3 regions of the Fictibacillus sp. B-59209 genome follow, and region 2 is predicted to be linked to each of the others. Evidence: riboswitches for the same ligand, from Rfam matches in the RefSeq annotation. Region 2 holds a riboswitch; each other region holds the start of a gene.

Region 1 (9,878 bases), on a different contig from region 2:
GGAATCGATCCCAGTGAATGCTTTGATCTCTCCCTTTCTTGCTTTTTGGTAAAGTCCTTTCGGATCTCGGTTTTCACATTCTTCGAGCGGACATTTTACGAAGATTTCAAGGAATTCATCACTGCCTAAGATCTGTCTCGCCTGATCCCGATCTTCCTTAAATGGTGAGATAAATGCCGTCAGCACAACTGTTCCGCTGTCTACAAACAGCTTGGATACTTCACCGATCCGGCGTATGTTTTCTTTCCGGTCCTCGTCTGAAAAGCCAAGATCATTATTTAAGCCGTGGCGTATGTTGTCGCCATCCAGCACATAGTTTTTCACCTGCCGCCGAAACAGTTCTTTAGCAACCTCATTGGCAAGAGTCGATTTTCCTGAACCCGATAGCCCTGTCAGCCATATTACGAAACTATGATGGGCATTTTGTGTTCTTCTATCTTCCTTTGATACGGCCGCCTGGTGCCATGTAATGTTCTGTATTTGGCTCATCATGTTCCTCCTTATGCGATTACTGTTTTTTCTTTCAGACCTTTGATCAGTACTTCTACGACTTCTTTGCGGCTGAAGGTGGCTGGCGGAAGCTCTCCATTTCTCAGCAGTTCCCTCACTTTAGTGCCTGACAAAATCACATGATCCTCTTTGCTGTGAGGACATGTTTTCGATGAAGCCATTCCTTCGCACTTTGTACAATAGAAGCTATGTTCAAAGAACATCAGTGTAATGCCTAGTTCTTCCGGAGTAAACCTGGAAAAGATTTTTTGTGCATCATACGTCCCATAATAATTGCCCACACCTGCATGATCCCTTCCAACGATAAAGTGTGTGCATCCGAAGTTTTTGCGGACCATCGCATGAAAAATGGCTTCCCTCGGTCCTGCATATCTCATCGCTGCCGGAAATACGGCCAAGAATACCCGGTCTTGCGGATAATAGTTTTCAAGCAGGATTTCATAGCTTTCCATCCTCACATCAGCGGGAATATCATCGGATTTCGTTTCTCCAACAAGCGGGTTCAGGAACAGTCCATCTACGGTTTCAAGGGCTGTTTTTTGAATGTATTCGTGTGCTCGATGCACAGGATTTCTTGTCTGGAAACCTACAACTGTATTCCATCCCCTGTCTCTGAAGACTTGGCGGGTTTCAGCTGGATCCAGACGATATTCAGTAAACCTCTGTTTTTCAGGCCTCTTTACGAGAGTGATTGATCCTCCGACATAGTAAGAAGGGCGTTCCAGAAGTTTTTTAACCCCAGGGTGTGCAGTATCTGCCGTTTGGTAGACCTGCTCTGCTTCATGCTTAATGTCCGGGCGGTAAAGGTCTTCCACCTCGATGACTCCGTACGTTACACCCTCAAATACGAGCCTCGCCTGATCTCCTGCTGATAGCGTCCTGGCTTGTTTTTCATGAACTGGAAGGACGATTGGAATGCTCCAAACCGTTCCATCAGCAAGACGTAGAGAATCAACGACAGATTGATAGTCTTCTTCATTTAGAAAACCGGTAATTGGGCTGTAGGCTCCTACACCGATCAGTTCAAGATCACTTAAGGATGTAGCATCCAGTTCCATTTCCTTTTGAATGTGGTCCGTTGGCAGATTTGGTTCATAACGGTTTATCAGCTTTCCTCCATGCGGCAAAATTGATGTCATGTTAATTCCTCCTGTAATTTTACTTTATTATTCGTGAAGTCCACACTCTGTTTTCCCTTGCCCTGACCAGCGTCCTGAGCGGGAATCACCCGATCCGTCAGCCGGAAGCGTGCACGGCTCGCAGCCGATGCTCGGATACCCCTGATCGTGAAGCGGATTGTAGGGCAGATTCTGCTTGTAGGCGTATCTCCAAATTTCCTTCCACGTCCAATGGATCAGCGGACAGATTTTCACGGATTTAAAACGTTCATCCTTATTGATGTACTGAACATTGCTCCTCCCTGCCGACTGCTCCCTCCGGAGACCCGACAGCCATGCCGGTGCTCCGTTCAGTGTTTCCTCAAGAGGGGCTACCTTTCGTATATAACAGCAGAGGTTCGGTTCTCTTTTCCATAACTCGCTGCCATGCTTTTCCGCCTGTTCCAACAAGGACAGCGAAGGCTTCTTCATCTCAATCTTCATTTCCGGATATCTTTTTTTCGCCTTTTCGATCACCTCGTACGTTTCCTTGAAGTGAAGGCCTGTATCCAGGAAAACGACTCTTGCATCTGGTTTGACCTTGGATACAAGATCCACCAGGACACTGCCTTCTATTCCGAAGCTGCACGCATAAACGAGTGCAGCTCCATATTGCTCATACGCCCATTTCAGTACTTCGAGTGCCCCCTTCGTTTCACTGTCTTCCGGAAACGTAAACTCCTGTTCTTTCCATGTGTCAAACTTGAGCATGTTAACCACCCCTCCAATGAAAAAGGCAGCTTTAACCATAAGCAGCCATCCTGCTATGTTAAAACCGCCTCTAGTTTTCTAGTCAGCGAATATTTATTTAAAACGTACCTTTTCGTTTTTTTCCAGCTGAATCAGCTTTCCATCCTGAATAATTAACGTGATGGACCCATACTTGATACTGTTCAGCATTTCTTTTAACTGTTCAAAAATTTCATCCTGGCTTTTACCGTTTACCACATCAGAACCTCCTCGTTTAATATGCTTTGTTAGGTTTTTTTAGGAATTAAAATGGCAATAAAAAAACCTTTCCATTTCGGAAAGACTGACGAGGTAAACATATTACCTTATCTTCCAAAATGTAATAAACATTCTGCTGGAGTTAGCACCTTGCAAAAAAATGCAGGTTGCCGGGTTTCATCGGGCCAGTTCCCTTCACCGCTCTGGATAAGTTTTTTTATTTTTTTAAATAATAACACACATTTATGCTTTCGCAAACCCTATTATTCTTATCGGATTAAAAAATATTTATTGAAATATCCAAAAATTTTATTGACAGACTTTCATTCCATTGAATATAGTAGATACTAAATTCGAAAAGAGATACACTGCTGATCGGAAAAACCGAAGGCTCTTAACTTTACTGTTAAGGGCCTTTTATTTGTTAGGAGGAGTAAAATGAAAAAACTGATCATCCTGGCCCTGATTGGACTCGTTGCACAACTGATTGACGGGTCACTCGGAATGGCTTACGGACTGACTTCGACTTCCCTGCTGCTGGCCTTCGGAATCGCTCCGGCGGTTGCTTCGGCTTCGGTTCACTTTGCAGAGGTTGTTACGACAGCCGCCTCAGGTGCATCACACATCAGGTTCGGTAATGTTGACCGTAAAATTATCTTTCGTCTCATTATTCCGGGATCCATTGGGGCATTTACCGGTGCCTGCTTTTTATCCAATCTTCCTGGCGACGCAGTAAAACCGTATATTTCCTTTTTCCTGCTGTTCCTTGGTTTCTTTATTCTGTACCGATTTTTATTTAAAAAGAACAACAAGCCTGTTGATCATGAAAAAGCGTTCAGCCGCAAGCAGCTCATCCCGCTCGGACTTGTTGCTGGCTTCTTGGATGCCACCGGAGGAGGAGGCTGGGGACCGGTAGCCACACCTGTCCTGTTAGCCAAAAACGGCACAACAACAAGAAAAGTCATCGGTTCCGTGGATACGAGCGAATTTGCTGTTGCCGTTTCTGCTACACTCGGTTTCCTCATCTCTCTCGGATGGGAGCAGGTCAACTGGATGTGGGTTATCGCCCTCATGGCGGGAGGATTAATCGCAGCACCGATCGCAGCATGGCTCGTCCGCATTATCCCTTCGCATATTTTAGGTGTAGTTGTTGGAGGATTGATTATTGTAACGAACGCCCGGACGCTTTTGCAGTCCGCTGGAATCTCCGGTACAGCACTGCAATCGGTCTATACCGTGCTGGTCGTCGTTTGGCTGGCGGCAATTTTCTTCAGCATTAGAAAAAATAAAAAACATTCTTTCTCAGCTGGACCACAAACTGAAAGCACTAATCTCCACTGACACATCACAAACAATAATTTATACCAATAAAAGCTGACTCAAATGAGTCAGCTTTTATTGTATTCTGCTATTTCTTCACTTCAATAATGAATGGATAGGTGATCACTTTCCCATTGATCTTAAACTCCGCCCACAATTTATAAAGTCCAGGTTCCTCAAATTCCGTCTCAAATTTTGTATCTTCAGGAGTGGAAGGATGAACGTGGACATATTTTTCTCCTGTATGATCTAAGACCACAACATGGCCACGTGCTCCAAGATAAGGTTCAGGTTTTGCATCACCCATGCTAAATTGCAGCGTAACAGGCTGGCCAGCTTTAAATTCTTTTGGCGTCAATGATACCTTGTGTCCATCAATTGTTTTTGAAAAGGTGGTATCTGCCTTCAATTCTGGCTGGTGAGTATGATTTCCATGGCTTCCCGCTTCAATTTTCAACGGGGCAACGGCATAAGCTTTATTTTTGGGCTTGATGTCTACAAATGCATTGTAGGTTCCAGGCTGCAGACTGTGCTTTACTTCAAACGAGCCTTTACTGGTCTTTTGAGGATGAAGGTGATTGTATTGTTTTAAATCTTCGCTGACCAGAATGAAGTGCATCAGCTTTTCATGATTGACCTCCAGCTCATCGAAAGGCCTGCCTTTTTGATCTTTTAACTGAATCGAAATGACACCATCTTTGTAGCTGACGGAAGGCTTAACCTCACTTTTGGCCAAATCACCAGAACTATGTCCATCATGTTCTCCATGTTTATTCCCATGGTCCATGCCAGGCATTTCTGAATGACCACCTTGATGGCCGGCCTGCTCCCTCTTCCCGTCCTTGCCTTCTAAAACGTCATAAACAGCATAGCCAGCCATGATCAGAATGAGGATACCAACAGCAGACAGCACCCAGTTGCGGATGTTTTTGCTTTTCATCAAAACTCACCTCTACAGTTTAATTTTTTGAAGCCTAAGCGCGTTCAATACAACGGATACCGAGCTGAATGCCATAGCAGCTCCTGCGAGCCACGGAGCCAAAAACCCGCTGGCAGCGATCGGGATGCCAAGTGCATTATAAGCAAACGCCCAAAAAAGATTTTGTTTAATGTTCCGTATCGTGCGTTTGCTCATAAAAATAGCGTCAGCAATACTGTTCAGATCACCGCGGATCAATGTAATATCAGCTGCTTCCATCGCTATATCCGCGCCTGTTCCGATTGCCATCCCGATGTCAGCTGCAGCAAGTGCTGGTGCGTCATTTATACCGTCACCTACCATTGCTGTTTTTCTGCCTTTCTGCTGAAGTTTTTTCACTTCTTCAGCCTTTCCTTCTGGCAGCACTTCTGCAATAACCTGCTCGATGCCAGCCTGATCGGCAATCGCTTTTGCGGTCCTTGTGTTGTCTCCGGTAATCATCCATACATCAATGTTCATCGCATTTAAACGGCTGATGGCTTCCTTGGATGTTTCTTTTATCGTATCGGCCACAGCAACCATCCCGCTGTACTCTCCATCTATAGCTGCGAGCATCACCGTCTTGCCCTGCTCTTCCAGCTCTTCCATTTTTTCAAGAATAGCCTGCAGTGGTATATCATGATCATTCAACAGCTTTCTTGTACCTATAAGTACTCTTTTTCCATCGACCACAGCCTGGATACCGTGTCCGGGTATGGCTTCAAATCTGCTGGAGGAAAGAGGCATGAGGTCCCGTTCCGTCATTCCCTCAACAATTGCCTGGGCGAGAGGATGTTCTGAATTTTTCTCAGCGCTTCCAGCAAGAACTAACAGCTCCTGCTCAGAAAGCCCTGAAGCAGGCAATATATCTGTTAAAACCGGTCTTCCGTTCGTGACTGTTCCTGTTTTATCTAAAATAATGGTATCGATCAGGTGTGTATTTTCTAGATGCTCCCCGCCTTTGAAAAGAATGCCGAACTCAGCTGAACGTCCCGATCCGGCCATGATCGATGTCGGGGTTGCCAGACCGAGCGCACATGGGCAGGCGATGACAAGAACGGCGATCAGTTTTTCAAGAGCTCCTGAAAAATCTCCGGGTACAAGCCAGAAAAACCAAATGAGAAAGGTTACAACAGCCAAACCGACGACAATCGGAACAAAAATCCCAGAAATTCTGTCTGCTAAGCGCTGAATCGGTGCTTTTGAGCCCTGTGCTTCTTCCACCACTTTAATGATTTGGGATAACACTGTATCTCTTCCAACCTTCGTTGCCTTGATTTTCAAAAAACCATTACGATTGATCGTTGCTCCAATGACCGTGTCTCCTGATGCTTTATCAACAGGGACACTTTCCCCTGTCAGCATGGATTCATCGACAGCAGAATAGCCTCCAACAACCTCTCCGTCAACCGGGATTTTTTCACCTGGTTTGACTGAAACAACATCTCCTGCTACAACTTCTTCCAATGGCAGTTCCAGCTCTTCTCCGTTACGGATTACAAGCGCTGTTTTTGCCTGAAGTCCCATCAGTTTTTTTATGGCCTCAGAAGATCTTCCTTTTGCCCTCGCTTCAAACAATTTACCGAGTAAAATCAAGGTGATAAGGACAGCCGAAGTCTCAAAGTAGAGTTCAGGCATGTTATTGCCATTGGCTGCTGCCTGTATGGTCAAATAAAGGCTGTAAAAATAAGCGGCGGATGTACCCAATGCAACGAGTACATCCATATTTGCACTTTTATTTTTCAATGCTTTATATGCACCTGTATAAAATTGTTTCCCTACAATCAATTGAACGGGCGTTGCCAAAGCGAGCTGAACCCATGGATTCATGAACATATCAGGCAGATAGATAAAGGAAGTGAACGAAAAATGGCTGGCCATGGCCCATAAAAGTGGCAAAGAAAGAATAAGTGAAAACAGGAACTTGCCGGTTTGGTTCTGAATTTCCTTTTCTCTGAGATCAGCAGCCTTATTTCCGTCTGTCTCTTTCAAACTTGCCCCATATCCAAGGTCTTCTACTTTTTTAATCATTTCAGAAACAGATATCTCAGAAGGCTGGTAACTGACCGTGGCTGTTTCCAGCGCTAAGTTCACATTCGCATCCAGTATGCCATACAGTTTCTTTAACCCTTTTTCAATTCGAGCAGAACAAGCAGAACAGGTCATTCCGCTTATATTGAATTCCACTTTATCTCCCGCAATATCATAGCCGAGATCTTTGATTTTCTGTTGAAAATCTTTCGGCCCTGCTAATTCAGGATCATAAACCACTGTTGATTTTTCCAGAGCAAAATTCACGTTTGCATCAGAAACACCATCCATTTTTTTAAGGCCTTTTTCAATTCTCAATGCACAGGCAGCGCAAGTCATGCCAGAAATCGGGATACTCATTTCTTTTGATTTATCACTCATAAGAATACCCTCCTATACCCTTATAGGGTATATTCATTTCCAAAAGAGAACGTGCTGTTTAAGCACGGTCCATTTTGGTCCTTTCAATTAGGCAATATCGTATCCTTGTTCATCAATGGTTTCTTTAATTTCTTCAAGATTAACTTTGGTGGAATCAAACTCTACTTCAACGGTACCTTCCTCCAGCTGTACTTTAACATGATGAACACCGTTTAATTTCCCTACGCTTCCTTCCACAGCATTGACGCAATGTCCGCAAGACATTCCTTTTACATTCAGCATGATTTTCTCCATCACTATACCTCCCTGATGTATGATTTATTTCATTAATTTTTTCACAGTTACCAAGAGCTCATCGATCACTTCCAGCTCGCCCTCCTGGATTCTTTCCACAACACAGCTTCTCATATGTCCTTCAAGAAGCAGTTTCCCGACACTATTTAGCGCTGACTGAATGGCTGATAATTGGGTAAGAACATCATCACAGTACGTATCACGTTCAATCATACCCTTTACCCCCCGAATCTGTCCTTCAATACGATTTAAACGGGTCACCAGGTTGCTTTTCATTTTATCAGAATGGTGGCTTTTTCTTTCTGTTGAACAGTGTGATTCATGTTCTTGTATTTCCAAATCAACCAGCCTCCTTTTCTCCTTCATATTACCATACCCCCCTACCCTATGTAAAGGGGTGAAGAACAGAGTAAAATAATTTCTCATTTACTCTTCCCCGTTTTTTGTATGTATACTCTTATTTCAGCAAAAAGTCCAAAATAAGAGTCATCTTACCTTAGCTGCACGATTTACCAAAGGTTTTCCAGGTTGCGATTTTTCTTGCATATCGAAGCAATTCCTTTTTCAATCTTCTGATCTCAAGCTCTGAGGTATTCATTTCCTGCTGAAGAGTTGACCATTCCTCTTCACTGACCACTAAAAGCCCTTTGCTGTGCAGCATTTGTACCGCTGAATCACCAATGAGATTTGCCGCTTGATTTGCAGAACTGCGTTCCATCCTGTCCACCCCTTTTCAAGATGTTCCTGTATACAACATATTCTGCGCTTTATTGTCATTATCCTTTCTTCAAGGCCAAACAATATTTTCCAAAACAAAAAAGGAAGATCTCAACTTTGATCTCCCTTTCCTGTTAATCAGTCATTCAAGGCATTTCGTGCAAACATGGAAATAACAGCGTCATCCATCGGAGGGTTATGAAGGCCTGCCCGCACATCTCGATAGTATCTTTGCAGGGGATTATCCTGAAACAGACTGTGTGCTCCAACAATCCTCATGGCCAAATCCACCACCTCGTTTGCACTGTTTGTCGCTGCATATTTCACCGCAGCCAGCGCACTGCCGAGTGACTGGCGTTTTTTAGGATATTTTTCCCATTGTTCAATGACTCCGTACATGAGCTGTCTTGCTTTTAACAGCTCCAAATCCATCAATCCTATTTTTCTTTGCACTTCAGGAACTTCACTTATCGGTCCTTTCAAGCTGTTAGGCCTATAATTTTTTGCAAAGGAAACCGCATAATCGCGGGCAGCTCTGGCGATTCCGATATAACATGCCGGGATGTGAAGAAGCCAGGCTTTTGGAAGCTGCTGATTATTCTCCTGATCGGCCGTTTCTACAAGATCATTCCGTTCAACGGCCACATCTTTTAAAACCAGGTCATCGCTCCGAGTTCCCCGCATGCCCAGCGTGTTCCATTTATCTTCAATGGAAACACCCGGAAGTTTATGTGACACGAGAAATGAAGATACTTGGTCTGAATCTTTGACCGAAGCTGACACAATGGAATAGTCAAGAGCAGGAGCCATGGAAGTAAAGGACTTTCTTCCGTTTAAGATCCATTGATCCCCTTTTTGTTCGGCAATCGTCTGAGGTTTCCCGCCTCGAGTCGGACTTCCTGTTGCCGGTTCAGTGGAAGCACGGTTGATCAAAATTCGAGAATGCACAATGCGTTTGCAGAGCTTCTCAAAGACTGTAGGATCCCATGGTTTTCTCTCAGACAAGTCCATAACCACACCAAGATGCCATCCTATTGATAATGCCGTAGAACCGTCTCCGCGGGCGATTTGTTCCTGAAACAGGATATAGTCATAAAGGCTGATCTCCTGTCCTCCGTATTCTTTAGGGACGGTCAAGGATAAGTAACCGGATTCCCCCAATTCCTTGAAATTCTCAAATGGAAAAGTGCCTTGCTGATCATGTTCGGGAGCGCGCTCTGCAAATCTCTCACTAAGCTCATGTAATTTCTTCATCCAGCGAGCCTGAAATTCAGTATGGATAAATTCCATTTTGTCTCACCAACTGCCTTTTAATAGTATAGTTTTTGTGTAGAAAAAACTCTGTTTTATTATATTTACCCTACTTCGTTTATGTACACTTCGCAACTTTCATGCTTTGTTCTTAGGCGCTTTGCTCATTTTTATTTCGGACAGAGACCATTCCTTACCTGATGACGTCTAATGAAATAGGATGGATCTTTTTATTTATCATCCAATTCTTATATTTCATCCATAGAAAGGACATCAACTGTGAAACTCAGATACCGAATTCTTGTATTTCT
Region 2 (9,878 bases):
CATAGCATCGCAAAAGCGCAGGCAGGTGGTTTTGGCGGGATGGTATCATTCGATGTAGGTAGTGGCGAGAAAGCTGCCCAAGTCTTGAAAAAGGTACATTACTTTACCTTAGCAGAAAGCCTTGGTGCAGTAGAAAGCCTGATTTCTGTTCCTGCTCAGATGACGCATGCGTCCATTCCTTCTGACCGCAGAGCAGAACTCGGAATCACTGATGGATTAATCCGCATCTCAGTCGGAATTGAAGATGCAGATGACTTAATTGAAGATTTGAAGCAGGCGCTTCAATAAGAGAAAAAACTCCCGGCAGATAGAACCGGGAGTTTTTTTATATATTTGTCAAATATTACGTAGTCGGCAGCCACCTGATATATGTTATTGTAATATAAGAGGTTAGGAGGCTGATTAAGTAATGGATTCAAAAGTTATTCAAGATATTAAAGTTAAAATTCAGGATTATCAGCACTACGGGATTATCCTTTTATCATTAAGCTCGTTTCTTTATTTAGGAACTGTGATTCCTTTTGCAGGGAAAGATACAGCAGATGCGATTGTCTGCGGAGCAACTTCCATGACAGGGCTTGGTTTTACTGCTCTTATGTATTATCAAGCGAAGAGATTAAAGAAACGTTTACAAGAGATACAATAAATAAAAAAATCCGGCAGCCATGATGGGCTGCCGGATTTTTTTATCTGGATTTAGCGCCAGAACAAGGCACTAAAGCTTATAAGTCTTATATTGAAATACCGATGAATGTACCGATGCATAGCAGAAGACCAAAGCCTAAATGAAGCATTGCTGTGAGTCCGAGTGCTTTGTTCAGTTCTTTAGGCTCCCAGGTGCGTGCTGCTATTCCTACTGCTTTTAATGCAATCGGCAAAGAAACGATGGCGATCAAACTCCATGCAGGAAGCAGTGAAGCAATTACGAGCAGCAACAGGATAATATACGTACCAAGCATTAAAATATAATACTCGATTCGAGCTCCTTTTTTGCCGATTAATCCTGCAATCGTAATCTTATTGATCAATTTATCCGTATCGATGTCCCTCAGGTTATTGGCGTGCAATATGGCCATGATCAAGTATGCATTTGGAAGTGAAATAAGTACCGTTTCCCAGTGAACCGTTAGCGTCTGGACGTAGTAGGAGCCAATAACAGCCAAAACTCCAAGTGTCGTTCCTGAAGCAAATTCCCCAAAGCCATTGTAGGCTAGCGCATAGCGGGTAGCCGTATAAAAGTACCCGATCAGCAGAGAAGGAATTCCGATATATAAAATAAAGCTGCCAGTCAGACTGGCCAAAATTAATCCGATAATACTTCCTAAAGCAAAGAAGATGAGTCCTGTAATATGGACTTGCACAGGTGTCATTTCCTTACGGTCAATCACTCCGGACGGGCTGAGCGAGCCAGGCTGGTCAGCACCTTTTTTATAATCAAAGTAGTCGTTCACCAAGTTGGTCCCGCACTGCATGAATATAGCGCCTGCGAGTGTTAATAAAAAGATTCCCCAGTTGATCTCCGTCCATTTCATGGCGAGAATGGTACCGAAAAGCACAGGTATGATAGAAGCCGTCAATGAAAATGGCCGGGTAGAGGCCAATATAGTCTTAGGGCTTATCATAATCGTTCCCCCTATCTTACGAAATACAAATTATTAGGCATATCCATTATAAAACAAATGTTTGTGAAAAGGTACACATAATGCTTGTGTTTTATACAAAAAATGAAATTTGTGATGGTAAGTATGGAATGTTTTTCTTTCTATGAAATTCCGCAAAACAACGGGTATCTTTCATAAGGAGGATGCATATAAATAAATTGTTTGGTAAAAGAGGTTTACAAGTTACCATGATGTGGTTATAATTACCATGTAAGAAAAATCAGAATTTATTGAAGGAGGTCGAACACCATGATGCAATGTAAAACAATTTCAACTCTGAAGCAACTGAATAAATCAAATCGATGTTCGGCCGTTGGACAGTAGTCTTTTTTAACAATTCATTTGGATAAAAAAGCGCCGCAGGCTGAACGATGCCTGTGGCTTTTTTGTGCCCATTTTTGGGTTGGCCGCAGGGGATCTTGTACTGCGGCCTTTTTTATAAATATCAACTTGAGGGAGGAGAGAAAAATGATGATTAGTATTGCTTTGTTGACTTGGTTCTCTTTGGAGAAGGATATGACCTGTTGATTTTAAAATTAAAGGAGGATTTATTATGTTTACACTACAATTATTTTTTGGCACAATTACTGTTTCTTTCAAACGAAAAATCAGAACGCATCAAGAAGTTGTACATCAGCAAGAGGTGAATGAGAGGTTCGAAGCCAGCCGCGATAAAGTCGTGAATACGGTCCTAACCTTTTAGTAAAGTTTGACAATAAAAATTAATGGAGGGATAAATATGATGGTAAAAAGATACCTGGCGTTTCTCAATTGGATCATAACGGAGAAAGATACGACCTGAAAGGATAACCAGGAAGGAAAGGAGGAACCTGTATGTTTACACTAAACCTTTTCTTTGCTACGATTACCATTTCATTAAACAAGAATGAAATGACGTACAAAGAATATGTCCACCAGCAAAATGTAAATGACTTGTTCGATGCTGCTCATGCAAAAGCAATCGACGCGAATTACATTCGTTAATAGATAGAAAAAAGCCCTGGCTTGCGCAAATTATAGTGCGAGGCAGGGCTTTTGCTGTATGATGAAGATATAAATCATAAAGAAGGGTTAAAAGGGTTGAACGTTTATGAAAAAAGATATTCATTGCTGTGCCACCTGCATCAATTTTAAGGTTTCAAGAACGGAGCAGGGGATGAAATATGAGTGTACAAGGCTTGGATATGAAACCCAGCCTTCCTATAAATTCAACTGCTGGGAACCAAAGGATCACGTGAAAAAGTGGCTGGAAGAAAAATAAATTTACCAGCCTCTTCCTGCCCCGCCCCCGCCGGAAGACCCGCCGCCGCCACCGCGCCGTCCACCGCCCCCGCCTCTGGATATCATGGAGAGGATCATGTAAGTTAGAAATCCATTAAAAAATTTTACATCCAAAAAGATAACCACTACGATGATAAGAATGTAAAACCACGAGAAAGGATCTTTTTTCTTTTCTTTAGGAGGAGGGTTATCCTGTCCCTTGTATTCTTGTTTGATCTCTTTAACAAGAGCCTGATACGTTTGTGTGACAGCCGAGTCAGGCTTCCCTTGTTTCATATAGGGAATCGCATTTTCGTCCAGAATCCTTCCAGCTTTTCCGTCTGGAATAGCACCCTCAAGACCATATCCAACTTCAATCCTGATTTTCTTCTGTGACATGGCAACGACGAGCAGTACGCCATTGTCCGCTTTCTTCGTGCCAAGCCCGTACGTTCTATAGGCTTTATTCGCATAGTTCTCAATGGGTTCACTTCCAATAGACTTAACGGTCAGAACAGCAAGCTGTGCTGTCGTCTGATCTTCCAGTTGTCTTCCCAATGACAGCAGCTCTGCTTCTTGCTGTTGATTTAAGATGTTCGCGTAGTCCTGAACATAAATATCTCCCGTTGGAGCAGGTATCTTTGCTGCTGATACCGGTTCTCTGGCTGTTAGTATGGTGAAAAAGAGAAACACCATCAAAAGGAGGGAGAATCTTTTGGAAAGCATTATCCGTTTCCTCCAAAGTCTACTTTAGGGGGCTCTTTTGCGTTGGCATTGGCCTTAAAGTATTCTTTTTTATCAAATCCTCCTATCCCAGCAATTAACGCTCCAGGAAATCGTTTTACTTTTTTATTATAGGAAGCCACTTCCTGGTTGTAATCCCTTCTGGCTATGGCGATCCGGTTTTCGGTGCCTGCAAGTTCATCCATAAGTTGAGTAAACTGTTTATCAGCTTTAAGGTTCGGGTACCGCTCCTGAATAACAAGAAGCCTGCTTAAAGCGCCGGTTAATTGGTCATTGGCTTGTGCCTTTTCCTGAGTTGATTGTGCACCGGCCAGGCGGGCACGCGCATCGGAAATATCCTTTATGACTTTTTTTTCATGTGAAGCATAGCCTTTGACGGTATTTACAAGGTTAGGCACCAAATCTACACGTCTTTGCAGCTGTGTCTCAATCTGCGAGTAGGACTGATCAACATCCTCTTCCTTGTTGACAAAACCGTTGTAGCTTGCTACAAACCAAATAACGATAACACCTATGATGACTACAGGCCATATCCAGCTTTTTTTCATATGTACACTCCTTCAGCAAATTTACATTAATTTTTAGTTTTCCCCTATCTTATGATTTAAAAACAGAAAATATGGCTTAGGTTCAACAAGATTAAAATGGCTTAATAGAGGGTAAACACCCTATGTAGACGGATATAAAATGGAGGAGGAATTGAAAATGAATGAAGATCAAACAAAAGGGAAAATGGATCAGGCCAAAGGTGAAGCAAAAAGAGAGCTAGGCAAGCTCACTGGAGATGAAAGAACAGAAGCGGAAGGCAACAAAGACAAAGCAAAAGGAAACATCCGTGAAGGTTATGGCGATGCCAAAGAAAAAGCAACAGATACAGTAAACAGCTTATTTGATAATAAAAGAGATTAAGTAAAAGTGAAACAAGGCCAGCTCCGAAAGGGACTGGCCTTGTTTTTTGATTAAATAACCCAATGTTGACGGAACCAAGTCACACGAAACTGGCAATTTACCCTTTAATCTTTGTTACAAAACGAGGGAGTTAATTGTCTTATTAGTGATTGCTAATTAAGGAGGAATTGAGTATGGAAACAAGATTTTTAATGGGAAAGGTCAATCCAGGAGGTTATGAGGCAATGTTGAACCTGCGTTCTTTTCTCCTGAAGAACGAGCAGTGTTAGCGCTGACTGAATCGATCACACTCGTAGCTGACTCCCATGTTCCAGAAGTATATAGGGAAGTAGCTGATCAGATTCAATAACTATTAAAATGCAAATGGAGATACGGAAGGTAGCTTTCGTATCTCCATTTTTATTGGAACGTAACAGGTTTATTGACGAGGGAGCTGCTTTCCAGTAATAATAATGGGTTCCCCAGCCATCAATAATGAATGCAAGGACCGAAGTGAAGGGGGTGACCAATAACACGAGTTTACATTTCTTATTTAAAAGAAATACACCTGCCAACCAAGGCAGCACCATATAAAGCAGATAAGAGGCCAACATGCCATCACCAAATTTATGACTTTGGTGATAGCATGTTTCATTTTCTTCGCTTTCATTCAAAACGAAGGGCATTTCTATTTTACAGGTGCAATAAAAAAGGAACAGTATTTTGAATTAATGAACAGTTGATGTAATCGAATATCCAGCTGTTCATCTATAGATTTCGGAATGGTTATCACTCCTTTTTTATTAATCTTTATATATTTGGCTCCCTTTACTTCGTTTATGGTATTGGCCTGAATGATGATTGAGTCGTCTTTTTTACATACAGTGAGGAGGTCATTTTCGGTTATATTAAATTCCTCTCTCCAAACGGCAGGCAGCAAGATGACACGATTTTTACCAGGCATATAGTATTTATCTGTCTCAACTATCAACTGTCAGACTCCCTTAATTAGTAGTTTTTAATAAATATTACCATTCCTAACATTTTTTCAAACTGATAAAAACGTTTCAATTTTACTTAGAAGATTTAGGTTAAAAGCTTTTAATTGCTTAATTTCTGTGCGTAAACCGACTATTTACCTGCGAATATGGTAAATGGAACCAGTGTTTTCTGAAAACCTCTTTAAATACAGGACTAAAATCATCTGGTGTAAATGTAATAAAGGTAGGTGCTGATTGAGAAAAACAAAAAAAGAAAAAAGTATCTCATCGTTTATCAGAAGAGTTAGCCCTTTTACTAAAGTACGTCCCGAGTTTTAACTTTCGAGTACCTTACCAATACAGCCGCCAATGTAATAAAAAGGTTAGTTGAAATTTTAAAAAAGCAATATTTTTTGAAATACCTATTGAAACATTCAGAATATTATTGTAGAGTATAAATTACAATTTGATACGTGATTTGTTTTCTTATCAAGAGAGGTAGAGGGAATGGCCCGATGATACCTCAGCAACCTTCAGCCGCGGATGGCTGAAAAGGTGCTAAATCCATCAAGTTCGTTAATGAACTTGAAAGATAAGAAGAACGACAATTGATATTTCTCAAAAGTCTTCTTCTTAGAAGGCTTTTTTTATTTTATTTATTAGGAGGATCTCCATGTATAAAACGGAAACAAAGCTTGCTCAGATCGGCAACCGAAGTGAAGACCGGACAGGATCAGTTAATCCGCCCGTTTATTTTTCAACCGCTTATCGCCATACCGGGATAGGAGAATCAAGCGGGTATGATTACATACGCACCGGCAATCCGACACGCCAGCTGCTTGAACAGGCGATCGCGGACCTGGAGGGAGCGGACCAAGGCTTTGCTTGCAGTTCGGGAATGGCCGCGATCGCCACCATCCTCTCCCTTTTTCAATCAGGGGATGAATGGATCGTATCCAGCGATTTATACGGCGGTACTTATCGGTTATTGGAAGAAGGCTATAAAAAATGGGGGCTGTCCTGTAAATACGCAGACACGGCGAATCCTCTTGAAATTAAACAGGCGATTACTGCGAATACCAAAGCGATTTTTCTGGAGACCCCGACAAATCCTTTAATGGAAACTTGTGATATCCAGGCGATTGCTTCTATTGGAAAGGAACATGGTCTCCTCGTGATTGTAGACAATACATTCTATACGCCTTTGCTTCAAAAGCCGATAGAACTTGGGGCAGATATCGTCATCCATAGTGCGACAAAATATCTTGGGGGACACAACGATGTACTCGCAGGACTCGTTGCTGCAAAAGGAGAAAAATTATGTGAAGAATTGTCCTATCATCATAATGCTACGGGTGCCGTTTTAAGCCCTTTTGACGCCTGGCTGTTGATGAGAGGCATGAAAACCTTGGCATTAAGGATGAAAAAGCATGAAGAAAACGCAAAGGCGGTCGTCGGTTTTCTCCAAGAACATGAAGCTGTTACGGATGTGCTTTACCCAGGAAAAGGTGGAATGATTTCCTTCCGGCTTCGTAACGAAGAATGGATTCCCTACTTTCTAAAAGGAATTTCACTGATCACATTTGCGGAAAGCTTGGGCGGTGTCGAAAGCTTCGTCACCTATCCGGCCACTCAGACCCATGCCGATATTCCGGATGACATTCGCATCAAGCGAGGGGTGTGCAACCGGCTCCTTCGGCTGTCTGTTGGAATTGAAGATGAAAATGACCTTATAGATGACTTATCGCAAGCACTTCAAATTGTTCAGAATGAGGCAATCCCCCATGAGTGACTATTCCTGTTATAATTTTCAAACCAAATTGCTGCATCATAAGCATAAGACCGATCCGACAACTGGTGCGGTCAGTGTACCGATGCACCTTTCTTCAACGTTTCATCAGGAGGATCTCGACAGTTTCGGAAAATATGACTACAGCCGGTCAGCCAACCCGACAAGAGAAGCGTTGGAGGAGCAGATCGCTCTCTTGGAGGGAGGCTGCCGGGGATTCGCTTTCTCTTCAGGAATGGCCGCTATATCGACAGCTTTTCTGCTCCTTTCTCAGGGTGATCATGTTGTGATTTCAGAAGATGTTTATGGCGGTACTTTCCGAATGGTAACGGAAGTGCTCACAAGACTGGGGATTACCCATACTTTTGTAGACATGACTGATCTGGATGCAGTTGAGAGAGCCATTCGTCCGAATACAAAAGCTTTTTACATCGAGACACCATCCAATCCACTGTTGAAAGTAACGGATATACAGGCGGTAAGCGAGCTTGCAAAAGAACAAGGAGCACTGACGTTTGTGGATAATACGTTCTTAACACCGGCTCTTCAGCAGCCTTTGCAGCTTGGTGCAGATATCGTTCTTCACAGTGCTACGAAATTTCTTGCCGGCCATAGTGATGTCGTTGCAGGACTTGCGGTTGTAAGGGATGGAGAGCTGGCAGAACGCCTTTATTTTCTGCAGAATTCCTTCGGAGCCGTGTTAGGGGTACAGGATGCCTGGCTTCTCATGCGCGGTTTGAAAACGTTGTATGTCCGGCTTCGCCATTCCTCAGAGGCAGCTGGTAAACTCGCTGATTACCTAAATCATCATCCTCTTGTTAAAAAGGTACATTACCCGGGGCTGAAAGAGCATTCCGGTTATCAATTGCAGCGCCGGCAAGCAGAAGGGCCTGGAGCTGTCTTTTCCTTCGAGCTTGAAAGCGAACAGCTGGTAAGGCCGTTCACTTCGCACCTTCAGATTCCGGTATTAGCGGTAAGCCTTGGAGCAGTAGAGTCCATATTGTCTTATCCGGCAAAAATGTCACATGCTGCAATGCCAGAGCATGAACGAAGGAAGAGAGGAATTACCAATACGCTTTTCCGTTTTTCAGCAGGGCTTGAAGACCCTGAAGACCTGATTGCTGATTTCGAGTTCGCATTAGCTCAAAGCACGATCCAGGCACTTGCAAAATAGAAGGTCATCGGATTTTGATTGCCGATGGAGCAATGGGGCATAAGAGCCCATGTTTCTCACGAGCCATAAAAAGTGGCTCTTTTTTTTGAATTATGCCTCATCGTTTTGTTTATAAAGAGGGACAGCAAATCAGTGTTTGCTGAAACACTGATTTGCTGTCCTATATAGATTTTGATGTCTTAAACCTGATTTTTCGTCCGTTTATATTTATATCCGACTAATCTTCGTTCAGACTGGATATCGTCCCATCTTTCACTAAACCAGTAGTTGAAGTATCATTACTGGTTATTTTCTCTGGTTCCTCTTGCTTCTGATCAGAGGCAAGAATTCTTATCCGACCATGAGTATCATGTTTAGACTTCATCATTTATCCCCTCCTAATTTTCCGCTTTATAAAGCATTACTGATTATTGGACTGTTGTTGATTCTGTCCCTGCATATCAGTTCCCAATCCCATCATATTTGAAGCAAGCGGCATCATGTTTTTCATTTTTCCTCCATTGCCACTCAGCATTTGATACGCAGCAATACCCACTCCTACCGAAGCGATAATTGGTAAAATCGTATTCATATTTGTTTTCATCTACATCATCCCCTTTTAGATTTTTGTCCATTGCTGAACCATATTATTTTGTCTAAAACAAACTGAATAAATTAAGTCGATTATTACCAATGAATAATAATCGGAGAAATTCTCCTTTGATGCATAATCCGGGGGGAATTCCAAAAGATAACGATAAAAGAAAGGAGAGAACATATGAATAAAAAACGAAATCTTATTCAATTTTTGGTGATCGTGTTCATGGTAGCTGTTTTAACAGCCTGTATGAATAACCGAGATAATAAGCAGGGAATGGATAATCAGAACAGAAATATGAGGAATATCAGTACTGATGAAAATACAGGTGACAATAATAACCAAGACAACCGACTGGATGTTGCAGATGAGGCTGCTGATCAAGTTGTCCAGCTTCCGGAAGTACGTCAGGCGAACGTCATCGTTACTGGTAATAATGCCTATGTGGCAGCTGTTTTGGAAGATGGAACAAACGGCAAGCTGACAAAGGAAACCGAGAAAAAAATAGCAGACAGAGTAAAAAGCACAGACCCTGATATCAAAGACGTATTTGTGTCCACTAACCCTGACTTTGTGGATCGTGTTCAAAAGTACGTGAACGATGTTCAGGCCGGAAAACCTGTCAAAGGTTTCTTTGAACAATTCAGCGAGATGGTTCGGAGATTATTCCCAACACAAAGATAAGTTTTCTAAAAAGCTCGAACTAAAAAATGAGGAAAAAGTGCAGATCACTCTTTCCTCATTTTTTTTATGTCTGGCAATAAGGCATTATTTGAATAGCTTTATTTATTCTGTATACTTCTCA
Region 3 (9,878 bases), on a different contig from region 2:
ATCGGATTTGTCCACATCCGATTAATCCGTGCATTGTCGATCTGACCGGTGATGAGATCAAGGAAATTGTCCATGCGGGTTTAAGCCGTGAGATGATCCATAAAGAGGTTAAGGGATTCGGATTCAGAGGAAAGGTCATGGGCCGTATGGCGTTTTCAGGCATCACAGTGGAAGAAGCGGTACTTGAAGATCAGCAGTCTCATGTTAAAAACATTTGGCTGAATGGTGAACCTGTAATAGATGGGGGGATATACAAGGTTGCCGTCATTGATATGTTTACGTTCGGCAAGCTTTATCCAGCGATCGCAAGAAACAAAACAAAAACATTTATGCTGCCTGAAACACTTCGTGATCTGCTCGAATGGAAGCTTAAGAAGATGAATGGGCAGTAGTGGACGCACTCTTTCCCCTCTTGTACATACCATATAGGAGGAAAGGGGGGGAAAAGCATGATTGAATTAAACCCGGTAATCATTGACGGCCACCCATTTACAGCGGTAACCGTCCAGCTGCCGAAAACAAGCCTGCTTGCCGTGTATAATGACAAAGGGTATATCATGTGCGGGGCTTTGGATGTCGCCCTCTTGAATGAAAAGCTCTCAGACCGAAAAATTATTGCAGGCCGAGCAGTAGGTGTACGAACCATAGATCAACTGATTAATGCGCCGCTGGAATCCATTACAACAGAAGCGTATGCCATTGGGATCGAGGCAGGAATGTCCGGAAGGGATGCCTTGCTGAAGATGGTATAAAGAAAAACTGTACTCCATCCCTGGGTACAGTTTTTTAGATTTTATAACGGTCCCTCATAAGCTTAAGCGAGATGAGGTTAAAGCAGAGAACTCCGCTCATGATCTGAATGCGCTTTGTATTGCTCGTCAGAATGTATACTAATAATAGGTAGATTCCGCTTACAAAAAAGGCGATTTGCAAGTAATACATCCACTGTAAAAGCCTTCTGAAATCCAAGGTCATCCCCCCTGTATTTCAATACCAAGTTAACTCCACATTCAGTATAACAATGATATGAAGAAAATGGATAAATTTTTTATAATTGTAATTAAATTGAGACAAACTTTTCCGGCTAGAAACACCGAATCATTTAGTGTAGGATAGTAGTAATGAAAAGAGAGGTGTTCGGCTGAAATGAAACAATATTTGAATCTGCTTCAAGATACCCTTGAAAATGGGACAAGAAAAGAAGACCGTACAGGAACAGGAACGATCTCTGTTTTTGGAAGGCAAATGCGATATAACCTTGAAGAGGGATTTCCGGTAGTGACCACGAAAAAACTTCATTTGCGGTCCATTATTCATGAGCTTCTCTGGTTTCTAAAAGGAGACACGAACATAGGCTACCTTCATGAAAACGGAGTGTCAATCTGGGATGAATGGGCAGACGAAAATGGTGATCTGGGACCGGTTTACGGCCATCAGTGGCGTTCATGGCAGACTCCAAGCGGCGAAACGATCGACCAGATTTCCAATCTCATTCACGATATTAAGCATAATCCGGATTCCAGAAGGCTTTTGGTTTCGGCATGGAATCCTTCCGATGTTCCAAAAATGGCTCTTCCGCCATGCCATACCCTTTTTCAATTTTATGTTGCTGACGGAAAATTATCCTGCCAGCTTTATCAGCGTTCAGCGGATCTTTTTCTAGGCGTTCCGTTTAACATTGCATCGTATGCGCTGTTAACCCTGATGATTGCTCAAGTATGCGGCCTGAAGCCAGGCGAATTTATACATACGGTCGGTGATGCTCATATCTATTTGAATCATTTGGATCAGGTGAAACTGCAGCTGACAAGAGAGCCTAAACCGCTGCCCTTGATGAAGATAAATCCAGAAGTGGCTTCTATCTTTGATTTTAAATATGAGGATTTTGAGCTCGTGAATTATGAGCACCATCCGCGGATTAAGGGCGAGGTATCAGTATGATTTCTTATGTGTTCGCTATGGACGAGAACCGATTGATCGGTGATCGCAATGGCCTCCCTTGGCACCTCCCGGCTGATCTGCAGCACTTTAAAAGAGTAACGATGAAAAAGCCGATCGTTATGGGCCGCAAAACGTTTCAATCCATAGGAAAACCGCTTCCGGGCCGTGAAAATATCATCCTGACGAGAGATGAATCATTTCAAGCGGAAGGCTGCACTGTCATTCATTCGATAGACCAGGCACTGGAGCGGCCGGAAGAAGAAGTATGTGTGATTGGCGGTGCGGAAGTTTTTTCATTGTTTATGCCGCATGTCCAACGGATGTATATCACGAAGATTAACGAAAGCTTTCATGGTGACACATGTTTTCCTGAATATGATGAATCCGAATGGAAGCTGGTTTCCGAAACACCGGGAATTGTAGACGAAAAAAATAAATATTCCCATGATTTTCTTGTGATCGAAAAAATATAGCAATATGCAAAAGCCACCCGTTTTATACCCACGGGTGGCTTTTTTATTAGCGATGCAATCGTGCTGCAGTCCGCTCCTGTCGTTCCCAGGCTCGGAGGTACGGGTAGGGATCAAAAGCCCATTCCGTATACCCGTTATCTCTGTACATGCCATAGTGCAAGTGAGGCGGGAATTTTCCGGACGTACCTGGCGGGCCATACCCGGAGCTTCCCACATAGCCTACGACCATTCCAGGCTGTACGATTGATCCTTTTTCAATGGATTTGTTAAAACTGGAGAGATGCGCAAAATAATGATAGACGTTATTGATGTCTCGGATTCCGATCCGCCAGCCGCCAAAACGGTTCCAGCCTTTTATCTCAACGATTCCGTATGATGTTGCTTTTACCGGCACACCGTAGTCAGCAAAGATGTCTGTCCCTTCATGAATACGCAGGCCGCCATATCCCCTTCGGTCACCCCAAGTGTTTTTGAAGCTGTAATTCGAACGAAGAGGGACGACGAAAGCATGCTGGTTCAATGCGACTGTTCCATAGGCTTTGTAAATTTGGGCATTCTCCATAATGATGCTGACAGCCTTATCCCGTCTATAGAATTCCCATAATCCAATTTTAAAATTTTCTTGATCAAACCCGTATTTCTGGATAATGTTCGCAAACGTGTACAGCAAATCCTCGTCATTGTTCCTATCGGCGACTCCATCATTATTCCCATCCATCCCTGCACCGCCAAATATTCGAATGGAATCAGGGCTTTTGTCCTCCATGTTTGGATTTAACGGTCCTGACCATTGAATAGGGGAAAAATAAATGCCGACAAGTCCGGAAGCATCAGGAAGATCTCTTCGGGCACGCCGTACGCTTCGTTCGTACTGATCGACACCAGCGAAGTAGTACCAGGGAATACTCGATACCGTTTCCATCTTTTTATATAGTGCCAGCCGCTGTACATCTTCTTTATTATAGGTTGGTGCGGCCAAGGCCTCCCGCTCAGGAAAAATAAAACCGATCAAGGAAGCAAACAAGAAAAGTCTTAGCCATTTTTTCATGGTGAGTTCTTCAACTCCTTTCCTGAATCATATCCTTAGTTTGGTTGGGAAAAGAAATTTCATATTATATAAATGATGGAAATATCATGGATTGGAGTTTTCCCGCCAGTTATGTTAAAGTTTCTAATGTATCTCTACCTTTTAAAGCACAAGATTTTTTTGTGCAGGACGATGAATTGGAGTGAGGATTTTGGCTAAGAAAGAAGAGCACATCCGTAAACCGGAATGGCTAAAAATAAAGCTGAACACAAACGACAACTATAAAGGCCTCAAAAAAATGATGCGCGAAAAGAAGCTACATACCGTTTGTGAAGAAGCGCGTTGCCCGAACATCCATGAGTGCTGGGCAGTAAGAAAAACGGCAACCTTCATGATTCTTGGTGACGTGTGTACCCGTGCCTGCCGTTTTTGTGCAGTAAAGACGGGATTGCCGACAGAACTGGATCTGCAGGAGCCGGAACGCGTAGCGGAATCTGTTGAACAAATGGGATTGAAGCATGTGGTCATTACCGCTGTTGCCCGTGACGATCTGAAAGATGGAGGTGCAGCTGTTTTTGCGGAAACCGTTAGAGCGATTCGCAAGCGCAATCCGTTCTGTTCCATTGAAGTTCTTCCTTCCGATATGATGGGCGTTCAAGAAAACCTGGAAACTTTAATGGATGCCAAGCCTGATATCATGAACCACAATATTGAGACGGTAAGACGCTTGACACCAAGAGTCAGAGCCCGTGCGACGTATGAGCGCACACTTGAGTTCCTGCGCCGTGCAAAAGAAATGAACGAAAACATTCCTACAAAATCGAGCATTATGATCGGCCTCGGGGAAACAATGGAAGAAATCATTGAAACTTTTGATGACCTTCGTGCCAACAATGTCGATATCGTTACCGTTGGACAATATTTACAGCCGACAAAGAAACATTTAAAAGTTCAAAAATATTATCATCCAGACGAATTTGCGGAGCTTCGCAAAATTGCTCTTAGCAAAGGATTCAAGCATTGTGAAGCAGGCCCGCTTGTCCGTTCCTCTTACCATGCAGATGAACAGGTAAATGCTGCCAACAAAGCGGTTCAAAGCAACTAATTAGAAAAAGGGGCTGTCCTGAAAGTCAAAAATTGACCTTCAGGCAGCTCCTTTTTGGCTTGAAAAATCTTCAATGAAAAGTTGATTGAAGTGGAAGATGCGAGACTCCTCGAAAATGAACTTCACATTTTCTTCGTGCGATATAACGCTGCCGAAGCTTTCCTTGTCCTGCGGGACTAGCGTGACAGGTGAGACTCCCGCAGGTGCTTGCACCAAGAGGCTCACCGCACGCCACGCGGAAAGCGAGCAGCATGAAGCGGAAATCAACAGCTTCCAGACTTCTTGGCCAGCCTTTTTTTATTTATTCATCGGGCTGTTCATTTCACCTTTCATTTCCCCGTTCTGATTCTCGCCATCGCTTACTTTGTATCCTTGCGGAGATTTTTTCATCTGTGCAACCAATCGGTCGATGATGCCCTCGGCGTTTTCAGTATCATAGTTGATGGAGCGGTACTGCTCGAGTTTGCCGATCATGCCTTTTTTATCTGAAACGTAGACATGGTAGTAGCGGGGGACGACGGAAAAAGCTGTTTTTTTAACATTATCCGCCATGGCCATCCGATTTTTGCTGGTTGTTTCGTAAGCCATGAGGACTTCTTCATCTGTAACCAAAACAGCCATATCTTTAATGTTCGGCAGGCGTACAGCCATGTCAGTAATCATGTCAGCCAGTTTTTGGCGATCCATTTTCGGTATTTGATTGGCAGAGAGGGGCTTTCTGTTCTCTCCCTTATATTCATGTCGCACATAGCCGAAGTCCCCGTATCTTCTGTCGGTTCCCATCGTATTATTATCATTTTTGTAATTTTTGTAGCTGGTGTTGGAAAATTTATAACCGCTTGTTGTTTCTTTTCTCGTGTCATCATCCGAGCAGGCAGCGGTAAACAGGGTAAAGGATAGGATCATTAATGCAGCAATTTTCTTGTTCATGTGATTCACCTCCTTATCCTTAGGTTGACCACAATAAAAAACTTTTTACAAAGAAATTGTTGGCTGTATTTTTATGGGACATGGTAAAATATAAAAGTGAGGTGAGTTCATGATTTGTATTGGTGAGCATTGCTACGAACTGATAGAGAATAATAAAGAGGCCTTTGATGAGGAACTGCTCAAATCAAGGTACAGCGAAATTTTACATAAATATGATTATCTTGTCGGTGATATCGGCTATGAACAGCTCAGGCTGCGCGGCTTTTTCGAAGACGGACATGATAAAGCGACATATGACACGAAGATCAGTACGCTTCCGGAATACATTTATGAGTATTGTAACTTTGGCTGTCCTTATTTTGTGCTAAAGAAAATAACCCCCTGATCAACAAGGGGTTATTTATCCTGCCTTATTTATAATTTTGGTATGGTTCTTCTGTATCTTCTCCAGGATCATCATGCGTCGGATGGGCACCGGGATATTGGCGTTCCATGCCGGCGTGAAGATTTTTATATTCATAGTTGAAGGCGCTGTAATACCGCTGATTTTCTTCCCAGGGAGTAGATTTTCCAAGCTTTGCATTAATTGGAGATCCGTATGGTCCTTCAGGCAAGTCTTCAGGCAGAACATAGCGCCTGCGGGTTTCCACATTAGAGAAATCCGTATAGGTTTTTTTATCCTTGTTATACAAAATAACCATTCCCTTCAGGCAGGTTAAGGATAGAAGGCATCTATCCTTTTTTAAACTGCCCATGAAATGGCTTTTTTTGTGTGGGTAATTTTCCCGCAAAACTATAGTGTTTCGTATAGGAACTCCCGAAGCTCCTGTGCATCTTCCTCATTAAGCTGGAAAACATGCTCCAAGTATCCCTCTTCTTCAAGGTCATCTTCTCCTATGATGGAAAAACGGCTTCCCTGCAGATCGAGAATCAGGCTCTTGCCGTAATGTCTTCCTGTTTTTACAATGGCGAGGTCAAATCGGGTATTCGTTCCCATAAAACTTACGAAGCGTGTCTCGGATTTCTCGGTATCGTCATACAGAAAAAAGCGTTCTTCTGCCACATTCAGTCCTCCTTGCCGCAAGGGCTTTCCTTCTTTCTTCCCCATGATAGCAGACAAGCCGGTATAAGAAAATAGGAGGCTCCTTCCGTAATTCTCCTTGAATTTTGTGATAAACTAATAAGGACTATGCAGAATGACAAGGCAGGGTGATACATATGTATTTTGTTGACAGAAAAAAAATTGAACACCATTTAGTATATCTGGGATCATTGCATCAGCAGGCAAAGAAACTGGCCGGCAAGGAAGGCGATGTAGAAAAGCTGGCTCTTGAACGAGCGGCTCACGTTATCATCGAAAGTATGATCGATGTGGGTAATTCGATGATCGATGGCTTCATAATGAGGGATCCGGGCAGTTATGAAGACATATTGGATATCCTTGAGGATGAAAAAGTGATCACCGCGCAAAATGCGAAAGGATTGAAAAAGGTCGTATCACTGCGCAAAATGCTGGTCCAGCAATTTGCGAGTGTCAGCCATTCTGAAATTTCCGAGGTCCTTTTGGAGAATTCTGGATCGATCGAAAGTTTCCCTGCCGATGTGAGACGCTATATTGAACAAGAATTGGGGCCTGTTTCTGCATTTTTGCCTGAAGAGGAGCAGAAGTAAAAGCTGCTATCCCTATTTCTAAACATTTTTGTTTAGAATGTACTTTTGCTAGAAAATGCTGTAAGATAGGGGTAAGGAAGGTGATTGTTAATGGCTATGGCTAATAACACCTCTACCCGTTCTGAAATCATTCATATGCTTAAGCGATATAGAAAATTGACGGTTACTGAAATGGCCAGCCGCCTTGGGATTACCGAGATGGCTGTCAGGCGCCACTTAAATACATTAGAGAGAGACAGGCTCGTTGAAACCACCCTGGTCCGCCAGGCCATGGGACGGCCGCTGAATGTGTATCAGCTCTCCGAAGCTGCGGATGAACAATTTCCGCGCAACTATTCGGGGCTGACCGTTGAATTTATGAGAGACATTCAGGAGATTGCCGGTGAGAAAGCTGTGCATGAATTGTTTGTCCGCCGGGAAAACCGCTTAAATGATAAGTATAAGAAACGGATGGAGAATAAGAGCTTTGAGCAAAAGGTGGCCGAACTCGCCGACATTCAAAACGAAGCCGGCTATATGGTCGAGTGGGAAAAAACAGAAGACGGCCAGTATGAATTAAAAGAATTCAACTGCCCGATTGCCAAAGTAGCAAATGAATATCAGAATGCCTGCTCATGTGAGCTTTCTTTATTCCAGAGAATGCTCGGTACAGACCATGTGGAACGCACAGAATGTCTTGCTAAAGGCGGCTCGTATTGCAAATATTTGATTTCCGAAGAGAAAAACGCATAAACCCTACTGGCTGATCCGCCAATAGGGTTTATTTTTTTGTTGGATTTTTACGATCATCCGCCCTCTATTCTTTCCTTCTGTTGTCGTAAGAAGGACGTCAGGTAGAGCTCTTCGAGGGTGATCTCTTTTTCCATCGTCTCGCTGGCCACACTTTTTCTCTTACTGGAGCAGGGCAGAAGACCGATATGGTATTGCTGACTGCAGCAGAAAATAAAAAATGCAAAGTTTCGAACATCGGCCAGGGGGAGCGTGCCAAAAACTTTGCCACTTCCTTATCGTGAAAAAAAGGGTTGACTTCAACATTAAAGTTCAGTATTATTCAAAATAACTTAATATTCAGATGTATCTTATCCAGAGAGGTGGAGGGACTGACCCGATGAAACCCGGCAACCAGCAGAAATGCATGGTGCTAATTTCAGCAGAACACGCAAATGTTCTGAAAGATGAGAGCCGACGGTGAAAACTGCGACCTCTTCTTTTAGAAGAGGTCTTTTTGATTGTCCAGCTTCAGTGCCCAATGCTGAAAACGAACTTGAGTTTTCAGCTAAGGTCCTTGATAGATGAAAAGTAAGACTTTCTTTTCATCCTTAGTCATCTTCGTTCTTCTCCCTCAACACAAAAAACGTGTTGCTTGAGAAGAACTCAAGCGCTTCTCGGACCTTAGCAGGGCACTTCAGCTTTTCTTGTTGGCTAACATTTTACTCAGATCCTTGCCTCTGTTTAAACCACTACATTTTAGAAGGAGAGATTGAACATGAGTGAAGAAAGAGAATATGGTTTTGAGACGGTTTCATTGCACGAGGGACAGAAAGTAGATCCGACAACAGGCGCGAGAGCGGTTCCTATTTACCAGACAACGTCTTATCAATTCAACAGTACGGAGCACGCAGCCAACCTTTTTGGTTTAAAAGAGTTTGGGAACATTTACAGCCGAATCATGAATCCGACACAGGATGCGTTTGAACAGACGATTGCAAAGCTAGAAGGCGGTGTTGGAGCGCTGGCGGTTGCATCCGGCCAGGCGGCGATTACGTATTCCATTTTAAACATAGCGGGAGCAGGTGACGAAATTGTAGCGTCTGGCTCTCTATATGGCGGAACGTATAACTTGTTTGCGAATACACTTCCGAAGCTCGGAATCAATTTTAAATTTGCAGAAGTGGATAACCTTCAATCCTTCCGTGATGCCATTACTGAAAAGACAAAAGCGGTTTACATCGAGACGATCGGGAATCCGAAAATTGACGTGGCAGATATCTCAGCCATTGCAGAAATTGCTCATGAAGCAGGGGTTCCGCTTATCGTAGACAATACGTTTGCAACACCATATCTTTGCCGTCCGATCGAGTATGGAGCAGACATTGTCGTTCATTCCGCTACAAAATTCATTGGCGGACACGGCACATCGATTGGAGGATTAATTATAGATTCCGGTAAGTTTGATTGGACGAACGGCAAATTCCCAGGACTTACGGAGCCGGATGAAAGCTATAATGGCGTCGTTTATACGGAAGCAGTCGGACCGCTGGCTTATATTATCAAGGCGCGTGTCCAATTGCTCAGAGACCTCGGTTCTTGCGTATCACCGTTTAACTCCTTCCTCTTTATTCAAGGGCTTGAAACGCTGGCCCTGCGTGTAGAACGGCATAGTGAAAATGCCCTGAAGGTGGCGAAATACTTAAAAGAACATCCTGCTGTGGACTGGGTGAACTATCCTGGATTAGAAGATAACAAGTATAATGAGCTGGCGCAGAAATATTTGCCTAAAGGTGCTGGTGCCATCCTCACTTTCGGTGTAAAAGGCGGGGTAGAAGAAGGAAGAAAGCTCATTGAAAGTGTGAAGTTATTCTCTCACTTGGCGAATGTCGGTGATTCTAAATCATTAATCATCCATCCGGCAAGCACTACGCATCAGCAGCTGACAGAGGAAGAGCAGCTTAGAGCAGGAGTATCGCCTGAGATGGTAAGGCTGTCGGTGGGCATTGAAACGATTGATGAT

What was found. A riboswitch is a leader RNA that binds a small molecule or an ion and turns the genes downstream of it on or off. The one in region 2 is predicted to bind S-adenosylmethionine.
Region 1: linked by a shared signal. The riboswitch ahead of P4361_RS21505 (YezD family protein) and the one ahead of P4361_RS09270 (methionine biosynthesis PLP-dependent protein) in region 2 are both predicted to bind S-adenosylmethionine.
Region 3: linked by a shared signal. The riboswitch ahead of P4361_RS02855 (homocysteine synthase) and the one ahead of P4361_RS09270 (methionine biosynthesis PLP-dependent protein) in region 2 are both predicted to bind S-adenosylmethionine.

Annotation. Positions count from the first base shown of each region.
Region 1 covers NZ_JARMMC010000038.1:772-10,649, reverse strand. The annotation lists gene cysC (adenylyl-sulfate kinase) at 1-489, opposite strand, end outside; gene sat (sulfate adenylyltransferase) at 501-1,649, opposite strand; gene P4361_RS21510 (phosphoadenylyl-sulfate reductase) at 1,677-2,378, opposite strand; gene P4361_RS21505 (YezD family protein) at 2,472-2,588, opposite strand; SAM riboswitch class I at 2,720-2,829, opposite strand; gene P4361_RS21500 (sulfite exporter TauE/SafE family protein) at 3,054-3,956, shown strand; gene P4361_RS21495 (hypothetical protein) at 4,024-4,875, opposite strand; gene P4361_RS21490 (heavy metal translocating P-type ATPase) at 4,888-7,305, opposite strand; gene copZ (copper chaperone CopZ) at 7,393-7,599, opposite strand; gene P4361_RS21480 (metal-sensitive transcriptional regulator) at 7,624-7,965, opposite strand; gene P4361_RS21475 (hypothetical protein) at 8,096-8,317, opposite strand; gene P4361_RS21470 (acyl-CoA dehydrogenase family protein) at 8,455-9,606, opposite strand; gene P4361_RS21465 (L,D-transpeptidase) at 9,847-9,878, shown strand, end outside.
Region 2 covers NZ_JARMMC010000014.1:48,041-57,918, forward strand. The annotation lists gene P4361_RS09220 (bifunctional cystathionine gamma-lyase/homocysteine desulfhydrase) at 1-288, shown strand, start outside; gene P4361_RS09225 (YrhC family protein) at 410-646, shown strand; gene menA (1,4-dihydroxy-2-naphthoate octaprenyltransferase) at 732-1,622, opposite strand; gene P4361_RS09235 (hypothetical protein) at 2,215-2,364, shown strand; gene P4361_RS09240 (YrzI family small protein) at 2,496-2,645, shown strand; gene P4361_RS09245 (hypothetical protein) at 2,752-2,922, shown strand; gene P4361_RS09250 (TPM domain-containing protein) at 2,925-3,647, opposite strand; gene P4361_RS09255 (LemA family protein) at 3,647-4,213, opposite strand; gene P4361_RS09260 (CsbD family protein) at 4,371-4,574, shown strand; partial or broken gene P4361_RS23230 (carboxymuconolactone decarboxylase family protein) at 4,804-4,905, shown strand; gene P4361_RS09265 (hypothetical protein) at 5,242-5,544, opposite strand; SAM riboswitch class I at 6,017-6,132, shown strand; gene P4361_RS09270 (methionine biosynthesis PLP-dependent protein) at 6,207-7,325, shown strand; gene metC (cystathionine beta-lyase) at 7,318-8,496, shown strand; gene P4361_RS09280 (hypothetical protein) at 8,714-8,863, opposite strand; gene P4361_RS09285 (hypothetical protein) at 8,897-9,079, opposite strand; gene P4361_RS09290 (YhcN/YlaJ family sporulation lipoprotein) at 9,254-9,757, shown strand; gene P4361_RS09295 (alpha/beta hydrolase) at 9,860-9,878, opposite strand, start outside.
Region 3 covers NZ_JARMMC010000005.1:98,160-108,037, forward strand. The annotation lists gene P4361_RS02790 (bifunctional UDP-sugar hydrolase/5'-nucleotidase) at 1-392, shown strand, start outside; gene P4361_RS02795 (YunC family protein) at 450-752, shown strand; gene P4361_RS02800 (hypothetical protein) at 787-969, opposite strand; gene P4361_RS02805 (thymidylate synthase) at 1,147-1,941, shown strand; gene P4361_RS02810 (dihydrofolate reductase) at 1,938-2,414, shown strand; gene P4361_RS02815 (M23 family metallopeptidase) at 2,461-3,462, opposite strand; gene lipA (lipoyl synthase) at 3,653-4,546, shown strand; gene P4361_RS02825 (YhcN/YlaJ family sporulation lipoprotein) at 4,844-5,476, opposite strand; gene P4361_RS02830 (YutD family protein) at 5,586-5,861, shown strand; gene P4361_RS02835 (hypothetical protein) at 5,887-6,177, opposite strand; gene P4361_RS02840 (DUF3055 domain-containing protein) at 6,270-6,539, opposite strand; gene P4361_RS02845 (DUF86 domain-containing protein) at 6,695-7,147, shown strand; gene P4361_RS02850 (helix-turn-helix transcriptional regulator) at 7,238-7,879, shown strand; SAM riboswitch class I at 8,224-8,329, shown strand; gene P4361_RS02855 (homocysteine synthase) at 8,634-9,878, shown strand, end outside.